3 regions of the Methylocystis sp. H4A genome follow, and region 3 is predicted to be linked to each of the others. Evidence: predicted binding sites of a transcription regulator. Region 3 holds the regulator's gene; each other region holds the start of a gene.

Region 1 (6,057 bases), on a different contig from region 3:
GTCCCTGCGTGAAGGAGCGCAGCTGATTGACGTAGCCGAACATGTTGGCGAGCGGCACCATGGCGTTGATCACCACGGCGTTAGCGCGCATGTCCTGACCTTGAATCTGTCCGCGACGGGAATTCAGATCGCCGATGACAGAACCGGTATATTCCTCCGGCGTCACCACCTCGACCTTCATGATCGGCTCGAGCAGCACCGAGCCGCCCTTCTGCAGCGCTTCGCGCGTCGCGGCGCGCGAGGCGATCTCGAAGGCGAGCACCGACGAGTCGACGTCATGGAAGGCGCCGTCGATGAGCGTCGCTTTCAGATCGACGACCGGGAAGCCGGCGAGAATGCCGGACGTCGTCACCGACGCAATGCCCTTGTCGACGCCGGGGATATATTCCTTCGGCACCGCGCCGCCGACGATCTTGCTTTCGAACTCATTGCCTTTGCCGGCTTCGTTGGGTTCGAAAATGATCTTCACGCGCGCGAACTGGCCGGTGCCGCCGGTCTGTTTCTTATGCGTATAGTCGATTTCAAGCTTGCGCCCGAGGCGCTCGCGATAGGCGACCTGCGGCGCGCCGATATTGGCGTCGACCTTATAGGTGCGCTTCAAAATGTCGACCTTAATGTCGAGATGCAGTTCGCCCATGCCCTTGAGGATGGTCTGGCCACTTTCCTGATCGGTCGAGACGCGGAACGAGGGATCCTCCGCCGCGAGCTTCTGCAGCGCGATGCCGAGCTTCTCCTGATCGGCCTTCGACTTCGGCTCGATGGCGATCTCGATGACCGGGTCCGGGAACTCCATGCGCTCCAGAATGACGGGCTTCTGCATGTCGCAGAGCGTGTCGCCGGTGCGCGTGTCCTTGAGTCCCGCGAGCGCGACGATGTCGCCCGCGAAGGCTTCCTTGATGTCTTCGCGATTATTGGCGTGCATCAGCAGCATGCGGCCGATGCGCTCTTTCTTCTCTTTCGTCGAATTGAGCACTGTCGTGCCGGAGTCGATCTTGCCCGAATAGACGCGGGCGAAGGTGATCGTGCCGACAAAGGGATCGTCCATGATCTTGAACGCGAGCATCGAGAAGGGCTCGGAATCGAGCGGCTTGCGATCCAGCTCCTCGCCCGTGTCCACGTCGACGCCCTTGATCGCCTCGCGATCGACCGGCGACGGCAGATAATGCACGACCGCGTCGAGCAGCGGCTGGACGCCCTTGTTCTTGAAGGCCGAGCCGCAGAACACCGGGATGAAGGCGATCTTGCGCACGGCGGCGCGGATGAGCCTGTGCAGCGTCTCCTCGTCCGGCTCCTGGCCGTCAAGATAGGCCGCCATGGCGTCGTCGTCCATTTCGACCGCGGCTTCGATCAGCGCCAAACGATATTCCTTGGCCTTGTCGAGCAGGTCGGCCGGAATCTCTTCGTCGTGATATTTCGCGCCGAGGCCTTCGTCTTCCCAGACCACGGCCTTCATGCGCACGAGATCGATGATGCCCTTGAAATTCGACTCGGAGCCGATCGGCAATTGCACGCAGACCGGGCGGCCGCCGACGCGCGTCTTGATTTCCTCGACGCAGCGGTCGAAGTCGGCGCCGATCTTGTCCATTTTGTTCACGAAGACGATGCGCGGCACATTGTATTTGTCGGCCTGACGCCAGACGGTCTCAGTCTGCGGCTCGACGCCCTGATTGCCGTCGAGCACGCATACGGCGCCGTCGAGCACGCGCAGGCTGCGCTCGACTTCAATCGTGAAGTCGACGTGGCCGGGCGTGTCGATGATGTTGAGGCGCTTGCCGTTCCAGAACGTCGTCGTTGCGGCGGACGTGATGGTGATGCCGCGCTCCTGCTCCTGCTCCATCCAGTCCATCGTCGCGGCGCCTTCATGCACCTCGCCGATTTTATGGCTCTTGCCGGAGTAATAGAGGATGCGTTCCGTCGTCGTCGTCTTGCCCGCATCAATGTGGGCCATGATGCCGAAGTTACGGTAGTCCTCGATCGGATGAGAGCGGGCCATGACGGTTGTCCTTACCAGCGGTAGTGCGAGAAGGCGCGGTTGGCCTCCGCCATGCGATGCGTGTCTTCGCGCTTCTTCACCGCGGCGCCGCGGTTGTTGGACGCGTCGAGCAGTTCGGCCGACAGACGGTCGACCATGGTCTTGTCGTTGCGGGCGCGGGCCGCGGTGATGATCCAGCGGATGGCGAGCGCCTGACGACGCTCGTTGCGCACTTCGACCGGCACCTGATAGGTGGCGCCGCCGACGCGGCGGGACCGAACCTCGATCGCCGGCGCGACATTCTCGAGCGCCTGCTTGAAGACGGCGAGCGGATCGCTCTTGGCCTTCGACTCGACCTGATCGAGCGCGCCATAGACAATCTGCTCGGCGACCGACTTCTTGCCGTCGTACATGATCGAGTTCATGAATTTCGTGAGAACGATGTCGCCAAACTTGGCGTCTTCGATCACTTCACGCTTTTCGGCCCGGTGGCGACGAGACATCGAATGGCTCCTTACTTCGGACGCTTCGCGCCGTATTTCGAACGGCGCTGCTTGCGGTCCTTGACGCCCTGCGTGTCCAGCACGCCGCGCAGAATGTGATAGCGAACGCCGGGAAGATCCTTCACGCGGCCGCCGCGGATCATCACGACCGAGTGCTCCTGAAGGTTATGGCCCTCGCCCGGGATGTAGCCGATGACCTCGAATCCGTTGGTCAGGCGTACCTTGGCGACCTTGCGAAGCGCCGAGTTCGGCTTCTTCGGCGTCGTCGTATAGACGCGGGTGCACACGCCGCGCTTCTGCGGGCAGGACTGCAGATGGCGCGCCTTCTCGCGATAGGTCGGCGCTTGGCGCGGCTTGCGGATCAACTGGCTGATCGTCGGCATTCAATAGGGTCCTTCGCGTGATTGCGAATGGCGGATGTCAAGGTGGTCCCGCCGCGCATGGCCTTAAAGGCACGCGCAAACGAGCGAAGCGCCGATGGCCGTAAGGGCCAAGGCGCTTCTAACGCAGAGGATCCCGTCGCCGGGATCGTGCCTTCCTGTCAGTCGCTTTCGCGACGTGCTGATTACCAATTACATTTGGCGGTCACAGGCAAGGCGACAGCGTTTAAGTTCGAAGGATCGAGAGCGAGGCGCTCGCCGACGGCATGAACTTACGGCCTGTCGAAAGTGGGCGGAACCTAATCGCGAAGATTAGGTGCGTCAAGCGGAGAGTGCGTCATGAGGGAGAAATTCGTTTCCCTTCGTCATTGCGAGCGAAGCGAAGCAATCCAGAGCCGCGCCCGCTGCCCTGGATTGCTTCGTCGCGATGCTCCTCGCAATGACGTCGGCTGCATTTCAAGACCGTCTATAGAAAAGTCCGCTAAGCGTCATTTTTGTCATTGAGGAAGAAAATTCTTCAAGAACTCGATCACCGGCCCCGCGTGCTCGCCGAGCTTCTGCGCCGCCTCGTCCCAGCTTTAATCGCCGCCGCCCAAAGCTTTTTGCTGGCGAGAACGCTTGCCACAACGGATTTAAGCCGGTTGGCGTCGGCCGAGACCGCTATCCACATATCTTCGGCGGAGGTGGAGGCGGAGGCGATGGTGGAGGCGAAGGCGTAGGCGGCTGAGAGGGCGGCGGAGGCGGAGGCGTCGGGGGCGGAGGTGACTCGGGCGGCCTAGGCGGAAGCGTCGATGGCGGCGTAGGCGGAAGCGGCGTCGGAGGCGGCATAGGCGGCAAGGTCGGCGTAGACGCGAAGTTCATTAGCGCGGGTCGGATATTTGGCTGCGACCCGCGCCGCTGCGCTCGACCAAAAGTACGCGAAAGTCAACGTTACGAAGCGGCGCTGGTCACGCTTCGTAATTCGATAGAGCGAGGGCGCGACGCGCAGGGCCGCCCGCGCGGCGATCACGACGCTGACCTCGCGCGGCTGCGTGCTCAGCCACGCTATTCAACTCGCCGTCTGAAATGTCGTTCATCGAAATCTCCGCGCCTCACAAGATGAGCGGGTCACTCGCGCGTCGCAAGGCCGCCATCATTCTCGGCGCGCGCCGCGCGACCGGGAATCCATTTGCAACATCAATGATGTCCGGGCCTGGCTCTGGCTGCCCGCTGTCGCGGGCATGACAGCGCGGCGACGAATGCGGCGCAAATCGTCGCAGGCGGCGAAGGGGCCGTTCAACGCCGCCGCGAAAGCCGGTAAGCTCACGGCGAAAAAACAGGAGGAACCGACCGCATGAGCCATGTCGCGCATGAGTTACATGACGAATTTCCGGAGCAGGCCGAAGCGATTCATGCGTTGAAGGCCGGAAACGCGCATTTCGCCCGCATCGCGGAAGACTATCACACGCTCAATCGCGCCATTCACCGCATGGAGACCAATGTCGAGCCGGCCGACGACGCGACGATCGAAGATTTGAAAAGGAAGCGGCTCGCGCTCAAGGACGAGATCGCCGGCTTCCTGGCGACGGTTTAAGACCCCCTCCCCGGCCCTCCCCCGCTGCGCGGGAGAGGGAGCGGGCGTGCAGCGCCGTCATGCCCGGCCTTGCGCCGGGCATCCACGAGGCGATCGCGCCTATTGAGTCTTGGAAGGCGCGCCACGGAAGGCGCGCCACGGCGTGGATGGCCGCGACAAGCGCGGCCATGACGCGGCGAACCGGCCGCCACGGCGCCGCGCTATCGATATTGCGCAGGCGGCTGCGGATTGTTGGCGGGGTTGCTGTCGTGCTTGGTCAGGCGGGCGACCAGCGGGCCGCCGACGAGGGGCTGAAGTTCCGCCTCCAGCGCGTCGGCGACGTCCTTTCCATAGATTTCCTCACCGGCGACATGGATCGAGAAAGCTTTGCTGTGCTTCTCGATTTTCGCCGGATCTTCGATCACCGCCTTGGTCCATTTGTAGAGCGGGAAATTCTCCTCGCCGCGCTGTTCGGCCGCAGCGACATATTCGGAAAAGGCGTCGAGCTGGTTCCGAAGCTTCGCGTTATGTTTGGCGAGAATATCGCTGAGCGGCTTGAGCGCCGGATTTTCCGGATCCTTGCGCGCGAGCTTGGCCGCCGCGTCGACGAGATTGACCCGAACCTGATATGCCCAATCTTCGCTCATCGATCCACTCCCTGGGGCTGACGCCGCGCGCTGCGCTTTTCACTTGCGCCTTATGAGCCAGAACGGCGTCGGGGCTGAAAGACCCTTTAGCAGATTGGCAAAAACCCGAGATTTTCCAACCCCCGGGAGCGCGCCCGACTGTCGCTGCGGCCAAGCTATCCCATTGTCGCCGTTATGTTTAATCGCGCATGCCCTGGCACAAGGTGATTTTTTCGACAATACTGTGTATAAGCGGTCCAGCGGCATCAAGGCGGCGCCGCCCCTGGGAACGGACGTCGGCCACATTTCAGCCGCCTTGGCCTCGGACTTTGTCAGGTCGACGGCGCCTTTCGAACGTCCCGCTGTCGAGTCGATAAGAGTGTCGACTGTTGAGCATCGACGTCGCGCCCTTCGAGGAATCGGGGGCGGTCGTTTCGCGCGGAAAGCGCAGTCACGTCGCGCCGGCCCGGACGTTAAATTGCGGCCGCAAATAGCAAAGGGTGAAGATGCCGACCATCGCTCTCGTCGACGACGATCGAAACATTCTCACCTCTGTCTCCATCGCTCTGGAGGGCGAGGGTTATCGCGTCCAGACCTATACCGACGGCGCGCAGGCGCTCGACGGACTGCGCGCCAACCCGCCCGATCTGGCGATCTTCGACATTAAGATGCCGCGAATGGACGGCATGGAGCTTCTGCGTCGACTGCGGCAGAAGTCCGACCTCCCGGTGATTTTTCTCACCTCCAAGGACGAGGAAATCGACGAGCTGTTCGGCCTGAAAATGGGCGCGGACGACTTCATTCATAAGCCCTTCTCGCAACGGCTGCTCGTCGAGCGCGTGAAGGCGATCCTGCGGCGCGCCAATCCCAAGGAGGCCGCGGCTCAGAAGGAATCGGAAGCCAAGGTCCTGGAGCGCGGCGCGCTCGTGATGGACCCTGAGCGCCACACCTGCACCTGGCGAGGCGATCCGGTGGTGCTGACCGTGACCGAATTCCTGATTTTGCAGTCGCTGGCCCTGCGTCC
Region 2 (6,057 bases), on a different contig from region 3:
GCGTGAACTCAAATGATAATTGACTCCGCCCTCGTGTTCACGCGGCGCATTCTCGCGCTCGAGAACGGGTTCCGCTCCGGCGGCGCTCTCGCTGGGAGGGGCGGCGCGCGCCACTGGCGCGGTGATGAATGAAGGAAGCGCCGTTCCTGCTTCGCTCTCGACCGCGCTGGCCTCGGGGCGCGGCTGGAAGCGGCGGTCGCGGCCGCGCTCATATCCCTGATGACGAGGACGTTCGCCGCCTTCGGCGTTGCGGTCTCGGTTAAACGGCGGTCGCTCGGGCCGCTGCTGCCGTTCCGGACGCTCCGCGCGCTCGCCGGCGCGCACCTCGCCGATCGGGCGCTCCTCGAAAGGCTGAGGCTGCGGCTGCGGCTGCGAGAAATGCGGCTGCGGCTGCGGTTGCGGCGCGAAGGGCGGCGGCGGCTGGAAGGCCGGCGGCGGCAGCCGTTCTGCAAGCGGCGCGAAACGGTCTGGAAGCGGGGCGAAATCGTCGTCGTCCTCGGAGGTGTCGATTTCCGCTTCCAGCTGCGGGCGTCCATAGCCGTTGACTTGCTGCTGTTGCTGCGCGGCGGCGATCAGCCGGAAATAGTGCTCCGCGTGCTGCAGCAGGCTCTCGGCCATGATCGTGTCGCCGGAGGACTGCGCGTCGCGCGCGAGCTGAAGATATTTTTCGGCGACATGCTGAGCCGTGCCGCGGATCTTCACGTCGGGGCCATTCGATTCATAGGACCGTGTAAGCGGATTGGGCCCTTTGCGGTTGTTGCTCCGACCGCGCATTCTCTTGTTTTGCCCTGGTCTCATCAAACTCCCCGAAATCTTGCTGCGCTCGGCCCCGCCTGCGCGGCGTTCCCAACAACGTCGCCGCTAAATTCCTTCGCCCGGCGCATGCGCCAACGGACAGGCGACAGCAATCCGTTTTCGGACCTCAAGCTTCGATAATGCTGTGCGCGAGTCGATTTTCCTCAAGTCGGCCGCAATCGGCGGCCCCACGTCGCTCTGCGCCAATTCCCCTCAGCGCAACTGCTTGATGCCCAACGCGACTGCATGCCTGCCTGCCGGATCGCAACGCTCCCGACAATCGAAGTGGTCTTCACTCCGGCGCTTTCATGTCGATTTCGACGTTGCTCCTGGCCGGTCGTTTCGGGCTTCCGTTCGCGAAGCAGAGCCAAAGCGTTCGAGTTCTCTCTCGAAGTTGGCGATCGGCTGGACCTGGAATGACTATAGTGGAGGGGGTGGCCGCCAACAAGGCCGAGCGCGGCGAGACGGGCCAAAAAAGCGGTCACTGTCGCCAATATGTCACGGCCTTGACGGGTAAGGCCGCGCCGCGACAACCCTCTCGTGGCCCCCAATGTCGCGCGCCACACGGTCGATTTTGAAGCCCTGGGCCTCCAACAGCGCCGCGACGCTTGCAGCTTGATCGAAGCCGACCTCGAATACGACGACCGTGTCCTCGTCAATGAACCGCGGCAAGTCGCCGATGATCTCCCGATACCGCTCGAGCCCGTCGGAGCCGCCGTCGAGCGCCAGCGCCGGATCATGGAGCCGCACTTCGGGATCGAGCCCTGCAATGTCCCCGGTGCGCACATATGGGGGATTGGACACGATGAGGTCGAAACGCGCCTGAAGCGCCTCCGCCCAGCGGCCCCGCACAACCGCCGCGCGGTCTGACAGGCCGCAACGGGCGAGATTTGCGGCGGTCGCCGCGCAGGCGTCCTCCGAGAGATCGACGGCGAGGGCGCGCGCGGCCGGAAGCTCGCTGAGAAGCGCGCAGGCGATAGCGCCCGAGCCGGCGCCAAGATCGAGAATCGAGAGCGGCGCGTCGCGCCGTTCCGCAACGAAGCGTAACGCCGTCTCCACCAGCGTTTCCGTGTCGGGCCGCGGATCGAGCACTGACGGCGCGACGACGAGGTCCAGCGTCCAGAAGCCGCGCTCTCCAAGAATGCGCGACACCGGCTCACGGGCGGCCCGTCGCGCCGCATAGCGGGAGAGGGCGCTCGCCTCCTCCTGAGAAAGCGGCGCGCGCGGCGTCATGGCGAGTTCGAGCCGCGTCAGCCCTGTGGCGGCGCGCAGCAGAGCGCGCGCGTCCTCCTGCGGGTCGTCGACCCCGCGGGCGTCGAGATAGTCCGCAACTGTCGCGATCGCCTGGGCGCGCGTCAGCGGATCGCTCGTTGCGGCCTTCCTCGCGCCCAGACTCATCTCTACCCCCGGCTGGCGAGAAGCGCCGTCAGCCTTTTTGCGAAAGCTGCTGCGTCGATGGGATGCTCGCCGTCGGCGACGCGGGCGAGATCGAGCAGGAGGAGCTGGTCGTCGCGCGCCGCTTCACGCCCCTTTGCGCGCAAGGCCGTCGCCAGCGCGACGATCGCTTCATGCCTCGGATTGATCTCCAAAACCGGCTTTCCGAAGGCCGCCTGTTGTCCATGTTCGGCCAGAAGGCGGGACAATTGGCGGTCAAACCCAGTATCGGGCGCCACCAGGCAAACGGCGCTATCTGTCAGTCGCGTCGAGGCGCGCACGTCGTCGACATGATCCGCAAGCGTCTCCTTGAGGGCTGCAAGCAGGTCGGCCACGTCGGCCGGCGCGGTCGCCTCCGTCTTGGCGTCCTCGACGAGCGCGATCGAATCGATGTCGGCTTGTCCCTGCGTGACGGATTTGAACGGCTTGCCCTCATAGCCAAGCGCGCTCGTCACCCAGAAAGCGTCGACGGCGTCGTCGAGAAGCAGCACTTCGACGCCTCTCGCCCGGAAGCCTTCGAGTTGCGGGCTGGCGCGCAGCCGCTTCATGTCGTCGCCGACAAGATAATAGATCGCCGTCTGATTTTCCCTCAGATCGGCGACGTAATTCTTGAGGGTGCGGGTCTGTTCCTCGGACGTCGTCGAGGCGAAACGCGCAATTTCGAAGAGGGCGTCGCGGCGGCTCGGGTCTTCGTGCAGCCCCTCCTTGATCACGGAGCCGAAGTTCTTCCACACGTCCGCGAATTTTTCGGGCTCGGCGTCGGCGAGCTTCTTGAGTTCCTGCAAAATGCGCGTTGCGATGGCCTTGCCGATCGCGCCGGCGACCGGGCTTTTCTGCACCATCTCGCGCGAGACATTGAGCGGAATGTCGGCGCTGTCGACGACGATGCGCATGAACCGCAGCCAGGCGGGCAGCAGCTCCATGTCGCGCGAGATCAGCACGCGCCGCACATACAGCTTGGATTTGCTCCTTCGCGCCGGGTCGAAAAGATCGAAGGGCCGCGTCCCGGGAACAAAGGCGAGCACTGTATATTCGGTGCGTCCTTCGGCGCGCCAATGCGCGATCAGCGCGGGCTCGTCCAGCTGCCCGGACAATTGCCGGTAGAAGTCGACATATTGCTCATGTGTGATGTCCAACTTCGGCTTCGTCCACAGGGCGACGCCTTCGGCGATCCGCCGGGGCTCTTCGCCCGGCGCCGCGATGAGATCAATCGGCGCGGCGATCGCGCCCGAGTGCTCGCGCACGACGCGTTCAACCCGCCAGCCGTCGAGAAATTCATCGCTGTCGGCGTTGAGATGCAGCGTGACGCGGGCGCCGACGGCGGGCGCCTCCTCGAGCGGCAGAGCCGCGATCTGATAGGAGCCCTTGCCGTCTGAACTCCACAGCCAGGCCTGATCCTCGCCGGCTCGCCGCGTCGCGACCTCGACGCGGTCGGCGACCATGAAGGCGGAATAGAAGCCGACGCCGAACTGGCCGATGAAGCCGGCGTCCTTCTCCTTGCCGAGTTTGTCGAGAAAGGCGCGCGTTCCCGAATTGGCGATGGTGCCGAGGGCGCTGATCAGCTCCTCGCGCGACATGCCGACGCCATTGTCGGCGATCGTCAGCGTGCGCTTCTCCTTATCGAGTGAGATCGTGACGAGCGGCGCGGCGGCTTGCGCGGCGAGTTTTTCGTCGGAAAGCGCCTCGTAACGCAGCTTTTCGCAGGCGTCGGCGGCGTTCGAGACGAGTTCGCGCAAAAAGACGTCGCGCTCCGAATAGACGGAGTGCGTCATCAGCTCGAGCAGCCGCGCGACGTCGGCCTCAAAACCGAAATCGGCGGCGGTTTGCGGATCGGCGGCGGGAGCCGCGGCGGCGACGGATGCGGCGTCGTCGGTCATGTTCTCTCCGATGAAAAGAAAAAGAGAATGCACGTCGCGGTCGATGCGACGGCGGCTCTTGAGTTCGTCATTGTTGCAGAATTTGCAAGAGCCTCGGCGGCGGGGCGCCGTCGCGCGGCCGCTAGAGGCGGATACGGTGGCCCGCTAAAGCTAGACGAGCCGGCGCGGGAGCGAAACTCCCGGCCGGCCCGACCATCGCCACGACCTCTATATCTCGGAACCGCACGCTTCGGGGGGCTGGGGGGCTGACGAAACCGAAAACGCGTGGCCCCGAGCTGTCGAGGCAATGAACTTCATTTTGGGCGGCGCATTTGGCTGGCAAGGGGCGCCAAGTCGGCGAAAGTATGATTATTACAAGCCAAGTCTTATCCCACGGAGCGGATGCAAAGATTCTCGTCGTAAACCAGTCATTAAGTCTTGCCCGGCGCATCCGTGCAGGCCAACATGGTTAAGAGAGATCGAGGAGAGCGGACGCATGGCGGAGTCGGAGACGACGGAGCCCAGCCGGGCCCGACCCGCGCTCGTCGTCGTGAACGGCGCTTCGCCGGACGCGGCGTCGGGAGCCCGGGGAGACAAGCGCGGCGCGGCGGTTTCGTTCAGCCGCCCAGAACTCAACGTCATCTTCAATGTTTATGGAGAGAAAGTCGCGCAGGGGGAATGGCGCGACTATGCGATCGACTTCACGCCGGCGAAGGCCGTGTTCTCCATTTTTCGGCGCGCAAGCGAGGCGCCGCTGTATCGAATCGAGAAGAACCCGGCGTTGGCGCGGCGGCAGGGGGCCTATGCCGTGATCGCAGCGACGGGGCTCGTGCTTCGGCGCGGCCATGATCTTTCGAGGGTGGTGCGGGTTTTGGACCGCGCGTTGAGGCTCGTCGGCGCCGAATAGGCGCACAAGCATCTCACAAAGTCGTCGTCGCAAGATCAGAATCGATCGGCGCGATAGGGCGTCGGATCGATGAAGGGCGTCTCGCCGGTCATCATATCGGCGAGCAGCCGGCCGGAAACCGGCCCAAGCGTCAGCCCATGATGCGCATGGCCGAAATCGAACCATAGGCCGCGATGACGCGGCGCCGGACCGACGATCGGCAGCATGTCCGGCAGGCAGGGCCGCGCGCCGCGCCAGGGTTCCGGGTCGAGCCGTTCGGCGAGCGGAAACAATCGGCGCGCCGTCGGTTCGCAAACCTCGATCTGCACGGGGGTCGGCGGCGCATCGCGGCGGGCGAATTCGGCCCCGCTCGTCAGCCTGACGCCGCGGCGCATCGGCGCCAGGAGATAGCCGACGTCGGCGTCGAGGATCGGATGATTGAGCTTTGCGCCGTCCTTCGCGGCGTAATGCATGTGGTAGCCGCGCTTCCAGCCGAGCGGAATGCGATAGCCGAGCGGCCCATAAACAAAATCCGACCAGGGGCCGAGCGCCACAACCGCGGCGCCGGCGACGAGCGGCCCGTTCGCCGTCTCGACGCGCCAGCGCCCATCCGGCTCTTGCGAAAGGCTGCGCGCGTCTCCGGAAAGAAACTGGCCGCCGCGTGAGACAAACAGATCGGCGTAGGCTTTCGAGAGCGCGGCGGGATCGATGATCGCGGCGGTGTCACGGTAATGGATGCCGCCCATGATCGGCGCGAGATCGGGCTCCAGCGCCGCAACCCCTGCCGAATCTAGCGTATCAATATGTAAGCCATAGGCGCGCAGCCGGTCGGCGTCGGCGAGGCCGGCGGCGAGAGTCTCCTCGCTGCGATGCAGCTTGATCCAGCCGGTCCTGCGCAACAGCTCGCCGGCGCCTGCCTGCTGGATCAGCGCCTCATGCTCGCTCAGGCTGTGTTCGATCAGCGGGCGCCGCGCTTCGATATTCCGCCGCACCCGCTCCGGCGCGCTCTCGCGCCAATAGCGCAGGAGCCATGGCCCCACCGCCGGCAGCGCCGAGACGTGGTAATGCGCTTCAGGGAGAAGGTTC
Region 3 (6,057 bases):
TCGCGCCATTGGCTTTCGCCCAGCTCACCAGTTCTTCCGAGGGCGCAAAGTTCGCCGGCGTCGCCACATTGATCGTGAAGCCCAGGCGGCCGGCGGCGTGCACCCAGCTCGTGAGCACATTGTTGGCGTCGCCGCTCCAGGCCACCGTGCGCCCTTCGATCGGACCCAGATGCTCCTCGAAGGTCAGCACGTCCGCCATCACCTGGCAGGGATGCGACTGTTTGGTGAGGCCATTGATGACCGGCAGATTGCCGTAGCGCGCCAGCTCCATGAGATCGGGATGCGACAGAATGCGCACCATGATTGCGTCGAGAAACCGCGCGAGCACGCGCGCCGTGTCGGCGATGGTCTCGCCGCGGCCAAGCTGCATTTCGGCGCCGGTGAGCATGATCGTCTCGCCGCCGAGTTCGCGCATCGCGATGTCGAAGGAGACCCGCGTGCGGGTCGACGGCTTGTCGAACACCATGCCGAGATATTTGCCGGCGAGCGGTCGTTCGGTCGCCGCTACGCCTTTGACGCGGCGGGCCTTGAGCGACGTCGCGACATTGAGAATGCGGCGCAGCTCTTCGCCGGAGTGATCGGAAAGATCGAGAAAGCTGCGCGGCCGAGTCAGCGAATGGACGGTCATCACGCGGCTCCGAGCTTTTCAGCGGGCGCGGCAAGCCGGGCGCAGGCGTCGGAAAGGCGCGCCGCCGCCGCAGCGATATCGCTCTCGTCGATGATGAGCGGCGGCAAAAGGCGCACGACATTGTCGCCGGCGAGCACCGTCAACAGCCCTTCGGCGCGGGCGGCGGCGGCGAAGTCGCCGTTCGGAATCCGCGTCTTAATGCCGAACATCAGCCCTTCGCCGCGGATTTCTTCGATCAGCGACGGATAGCGGTCCTCGAACTCCGCCAGCCGCTGGCGCAACAGCGCGCCAAGCCGCGCGACGCGCGCCATGAAGCCCTCCGCGAGCACGACGTCGAGAACGGCGCCGCCCACGGCCGTGGCCAGCGGATTGCCGCCGAAGGTCGAGCCATGCGCGCCCAGCGTCATGCCTTTGGCCGCCTCGCGCGTCGCAAGGCACGCGCCGAGCGGAAAGCCGCCACCCAGCCCCTTGGCGAGCGCCGCGATATCGGGCGCGACGCCGGCATGTTCGCAGGCGAGGAACTTGCCGGTGCGGCCGACGCCGCATTGGACTTCGTCGAACACCAGCAGCAGCCCGCGCGCGTCGCAAAGCGCGCGCAGCTGCGTAAGGAACGACGGCGAAAAGACGCGTAGCCCGCCTTCTCCCTGAATCGGTTCGAGCAGGACGCCCGCCGTTTCTTGCGTGATCGCCGCCTCGACAGCGTCAAAATCGCCGAAAGGGACCTGATCGAAGCCCTCGACGGGCGGCCCGAACCCTTCAAGATATTTCGCGTTGCCGCCTGCGGCGATCGTCGCGAGCGTGCGGCCATGGAAGGCGCCTTCGAACGTGATCAGCCGATAGCGTTCCGGCTGCCCGTTGACCGCGTGGAATTTGCGCGCGGTCTTGATCGCGCACTCCACGGCTTCCGCGCCGGAATTGGTGAAAAAGACCAGATCGGCGAATGTGGCGTCGCAGAGCCGCTCGGCGAGCCGCTCGGCTTGCGGGATGCGGAAGAGATTGGAGACATGCCACGGTTCTTCCGCCGCGCGCTTTAAGGTCTCGACGAGGCGCGGATGATTGTGGCCGAGCGAAAGAACGGCGACGCCCGCGCTGAAATCGAGATAGCGGTCGCCGTTTTCCGCAATCAACCACGCGCCTTCGCCATGTTTGAATGCAAGATCGGCGCGCGGATAGGTCGGATAAAGCGCTGACGTCAAGAGCCCTGCTCCATGCTCCCGTCGCTGGCTCCGGCCAGAGGAAGCTCGAAAAACAAAGCGCCGCCCTTTTCGGGCGGCAGTTCAGATCGGATTTTAAGCGCGCCGCCCGACGCGGTCAAATCCATGGCGCGGTTCGATCATTAGCGTCAAAGCGGCTGGCGCGGCTCCGCAAGGGTGAGTCCTGCGAGCAACAGTCTCACCGAAAGCCTGTTGAGAACGCCAGCGCGCGCTTGCCAGCGCGACTCGCGCATGATTCAAAGTAAACAGAAAGTTTCTAGTCGGCGCCCGCGTAATTCGTTTGGGCGTGTTCTCTCGAGTGTTGATGCGCAATCACATCGCCGCAGGGCTTCAGGCCTGCGCTGCGGTCGGAAGAAACATCCGATCCGCGCTCGACCCGAAAGAATGGAGAAGCCTAATGTCATGGACCGACGAACGCGTCGAACTGCTCCGCAAGCTTTGGACCGACGGTCTCAGCGCCAGCCAAGTGGCGGCTGAACTTGGACCGGGCATCACCCGCAACGCTGTGATCGGAAAGATCCATCGTCTCGGACTCGCCGAACGCGCCAAGACGGCGAGCGCGCAGCGGCCGCGCGCCGCCAAAGCCCCTCGCCCGACGCACCCGCGCATGAACGGCGTCTCCTCGCACGGCAATCTGGCGCTCGCTTTCACGCCGCATGCGCTGGCGGCGCCGCGGCTTGCGCCTGAAGAAGAAGTAGTGATCCCGATGTCGGAGCGCGTCACGATCATGGAGCTCCGCGAATCCATGTGCCGCTGGCCGATGGGCGATCCGACATCGCCGGAGTTCCGCTTCTGCGGCTGCAAGTCAACTGTCGGCGGCGGGCCGTATTGCGCCTATCATGCGCGCGTCGCCTATCAGCCGGCCCAGGATCGCCGCCGCGCGCGCGATCAGTTCCGGACGCAGCGCTACGCGTAATCTGCGGCGGCGGACGCGTCACTCGTGTCCGAACGTTTCGTCGAAAGAATAGCCCGCGCCGCGCACCGTGCGGATCGGATCCTTCTCGCGACCGCGGATCAGCGCCTTGCGGAGCCGTCCGACATGGACGTCGACCGTGCGCTCGTCGATCTCCGCCGACATGCCCCAAACGCTGTCGAGCAGCTGCGCGCGCGTGAACACGCGTCCGGGCTTCTCCATAAAATATTCGAGCAGCCGGAATTCGGTCGGACCGAGGTGGATTTCGCGGGCGGATCGCCGCACGCGACGGGTGTCGCGGTCGAGATCGATATCGCCGAGAGTCAGCCGTGAGGCGACACGCTCGGGGCGCGCCCGGCGCAGCAGCGCGCGCACCCGCGCCATCAGCTCCGGAGTCGAAAACGGCTTGACGACATAATCGTCGGCGCCAACCGAAAGACCGCGCACGCGCTCGCCTTCCTCGCCGCGCGCGGTCAGCATGATCACCGGCATGTCTCGCGCGCTGTCCCGGGCGCGCAGACGTCGGCAGATTTCAAGTCCGGAAACGCCCGGCAGCATCCAGTCGAGAATGACGAGATCCGGCGGCGACTCCGCGAGCCGCAGCTCGGCTTCATCGCCATTGTCGACATGCTCGACCTGATAGCCTTCGGCTTCGAGATTATACACGAGCAGCGTCGCGAGCGACGTCTCGTCCTCGACGACGAGGATTCGCGGCGCCCGATCGCTTTTCCCGCTCCGCTGTAAGACGGCGGAAGTCACTTCGCTCATTGCGCCGCCTCATCCTTCCCGAAGTCGGCAACGCGCGATTTTGGCCGCTCCGTAGGCATCGCCTCGCCGGTCACCAGATAAACGACCGTCTCCGATATGTTGGTTGTATGATCGCCGATCCGCTCCAGGTTCTTTGAGCAGAACAGGAGATGCGTGCAGAAGGATATATTGCGCGGATCCTCCATCATGAAGGTGAGGAGATCGCGGAACACGGAATCCTCCAGCGCGTCGAGATCGGAATCGTTCTGCCAGACCGCGCGCGCCCGCTCGGTGTCGCGCAAGGCGTAGGCGTCCAGCGCGTCCTTAAGCTGCATCGCGGCGATTTCGTGCATCGACTTCAGACCGACGATCGCGCGCGGGACGCGGGCCTCCGACACGATCTTGAGCGTTCGCTTGGCGATGTTCTTGGCGAGATCGCCGACGCGCTCGATGTCGCCGGAAATGCGAATCGCGGCGATGCATTCGCGCAGATCGATCGCAAGCGGCTGTCGGCGCGCGATGGTGAGAATGGCGTTCTCCTCGATTTCTCGCTGCAGCGCGTCGAGCCGCGGATCGCTGGAGACGACCCGATGGGCGAGGTCGACGTTGAAGCCGGAGAGCGCGTCCATCGCCTCCGCCAGCATTTTCTCCGCGACGCCGCCCATTTCAGCGATGCGACGTCCGAGCGCCTCAAGGTCGCGGTCGTAGGATTTAACAATATGATCGCTCATGAGCGCCGTCCTTGAATCGCTGGTTTAGCCAAAACGGCCGGTGATGTAGTCAAGCGTCCGCTTTTCCTTCGGCTTGTTGAAGACGTCGTCCGTTTCGCCGAATTCGACGAGTTCGCCGAGATACATGAAGGCGGTGTAATCGGAGATGCGCACCGCCTGCTGCATATTGTGGGTGACGATGGCGATCGTGTAGCGGTGAGTGAGCTCGTCGATGAGCTCCTCGACCTTCGCCGTCGAGATCGGATCGAGCGCCGAACATGGCTCGTCGAACAGGATGACCTCCGGCTGCACCGCGACGCTGCGCGCGATGCAGAGGCGCTGCTGCTGTCCGCCTGAGAGGCCGAGACCGCTCGTGTGCAGTTTGTCTTTCACCTCGTCCCAAAGGGCTGCGCCGCGGAGCGCGCCTTCGACGCGCGCGTCCATGTCGGCGCGCGACAGCTTCTCATACAGCCGAATGCCAAACGCGATGTTCTCATAGATCGACATCGGGAAAGGCGTCGGCTTCTGGAAAATCATGCCGACGCGCGAGCGCAGGGCGTTGAGATCGATCGCCGGGTCGAGGATGTTCTCGCCGTCAAGCAGCACCTCGCCCTCTGCGCGCTGTCCCGGATAAAGATCGTACATCCGGTTCAACACGCGCAGCAGGGTCGACTTGCCACAGCCAGAAGGCCCGATAAAGGCCGTCACCTTGTTTGTGCGCAGCGGCAGGCTGATGTTCTTGAGCGAACGATCCGCGCCGTAGTAGAAATCGAGGCTGCGGACCGAAACTTTCGTCGGCGGCTCTTTGAGGGCTTGGACAGCGGCGTTCATTTCGATTTCCTCCGGCCGGCGCTCAAGGCGCGCGCGGCGATCGATAGGGCGAGAACAGCGACAGTGATGAGCAGCGCGCCGGTCCAGGCGAGTTGCTGCCAATCTTTGTAGGGCGATAGCGCAAACTGGAAGATGACGACCGGCAGGCTCGCCATCGGCGCCGAGAGGTCGCTGCTCCAGAACTGATTGTTGAGCGCGGTGAAGAGCAGCGGCGCCGTCTCGCCAGAGACGCGCGCTACGGCGAGCAGCACGCCGGTGATGAGGCCGGCTTTTGCGGCGCGGTAGGCGACCTTTCCGACGACATGCGCACGTGGCGCGCCAAGCGCGGTCGCCGCTTCGCGCATCGAACCCGGCACGAGCAGCAGCATGTCCTCGGTGGTTCGTACCACGACAGGGACGACCAACAGCGCCAGCGCCACGGCGCCGGAGATCGCTGAGAAGTGGCCCATCGGATGCACCAGGATGGTGTAGACGAAGAGGCCGACGACGATTGACGGGGCGCTGAGCAAGATGTCGTTGATGAAGCGCACGACCATGGTCAGCTTCGTATGGCGTCCATATTCCGCCATGTATGTGCCGGCCAGCATGCCGAGCGGCGTGCCGACCGCGACGCCGATTGCGGTCATGACCAGCGAGCCGGCGATGGCGTTGAGCAATCCTCCCGCGCTGCCGGGAGGCGGCGTCATTTCGGTAAAGACCGCCGGCGACAGGCCGCGGACGCCTTCATAAAGAAGCACCCCAAGGATCACAAAAAGCCAAGCCAGCCCGAAAATCGCCGCGACCCAGCAGAGCGTCGTCGCGATGGAGTTGGCGCTGCGTCGAGATGCATAAAGAGACATGAAGCGCCTCCCTTACGCCGACTTCTGTTCGATGCGCATCAGCATGTAACGCGCGACCGCCAGAACGACGAAGGTGATGAAGAAGAGGATGAGGCCGAGTTCGATCAGCGCCGAGGTGTAGAGATCGCCGACCGCCTCGGTGAACTCATTGGCGATCGTCGCCGAAATCGTGGTG

Evidence for each region. The regulator PhoB, encoded in region 3, activates phosphate uptake and scavenging genes when phosphate is short. The targets are predictions, from matches to a motif close to TGTCATNNANCTGTCAT.
Region 1: the regulator PhoB is predicted to act here: its motif matches at 4,076-4,092, upstream of IYW40_RS03690 (YdcH family protein).
Region 2: the regulator PhoB is predicted to act here: its motif matches at 4,501-4,517, upstream of IYW40_RS19660 (DUF2794 domain-containing protein).

Annotation. Positions count from the first base shown of each region.
Region 1 is NZ_JADNQY010000017.1:683-6,739, forward strand. It holds gene fusA (elongation factor G) at 1-1,993, opposite strand, end outside; gene rpsG (30S ribosomal protein S7) at 2,005-2,475, opposite strand; gene rpsL (30S ribosomal protein S12) at 2,487-2,858, opposite strand; gene IYW40_RS03680 (hypothetical protein) at 3,356-3,574, shown strand; gene IYW40_RS03685 (hypothetical protein) at 3,631-3,864, opposite strand; gene IYW40_RS03690 (YdcH family protein) at 4,189-4,428, shown strand; gene IYW40_RS03695 (hypothetical protein) at 4,629-5,054, opposite strand; gene IYW40_RS03700 (response regulator transcription factor) at 5,540-6,057, shown strand, end outside.
Region 2 is NZ_JADNQY010000028.1:629,017-635,073, forward strand. It holds gene IYW40_RS19645 (DUF4167 domain-containing protein) at 1-774, opposite strand, end outside; gene prmC (peptide chain release factor N(5)-glutamine methyltransferase) at 1,294-2,193, opposite strand; gene htpG (molecular chaperone HtpG) at 2,196-4,106, opposite strand; gene IYW40_RS19660 (DUF2794 domain-containing protein) at 4,582-4,992, shown strand; gene IYW40_RS19665 (FAD-dependent oxidoreductase) at 5,028-6,057, opposite strand, start outside.
Region 3 is NZ_JADNQY010000016.1:117,325-123,381, forward strand. It holds gene argF (ornithine carbamoyltransferase) at 1-628, opposite strand, end outside; gene IYW40_RS03585 (aspartate aminotransferase family protein) at 628-1,824, opposite strand; gene IYW40_RS03590 (GcrA family cell cycle regulator) at 2,240-2,758, shown strand; gene phoB (phosphate regulon transcriptional regulator PhoB) at 2,777-3,523, opposite strand; gene phoU (phosphate signaling complex protein PhoU) at 3,520-4,233, opposite strand; gene pstB (phosphate ABC transporter ATP-binding protein PstB) at 4,258-5,043, opposite strand; gene pstA (phosphate ABC transporter permease PstA) at 5,040-5,882, opposite strand; gene pstC (phosphate ABC transporter permease subunit PstC) at 5,895-6,057, opposite strand, start outside.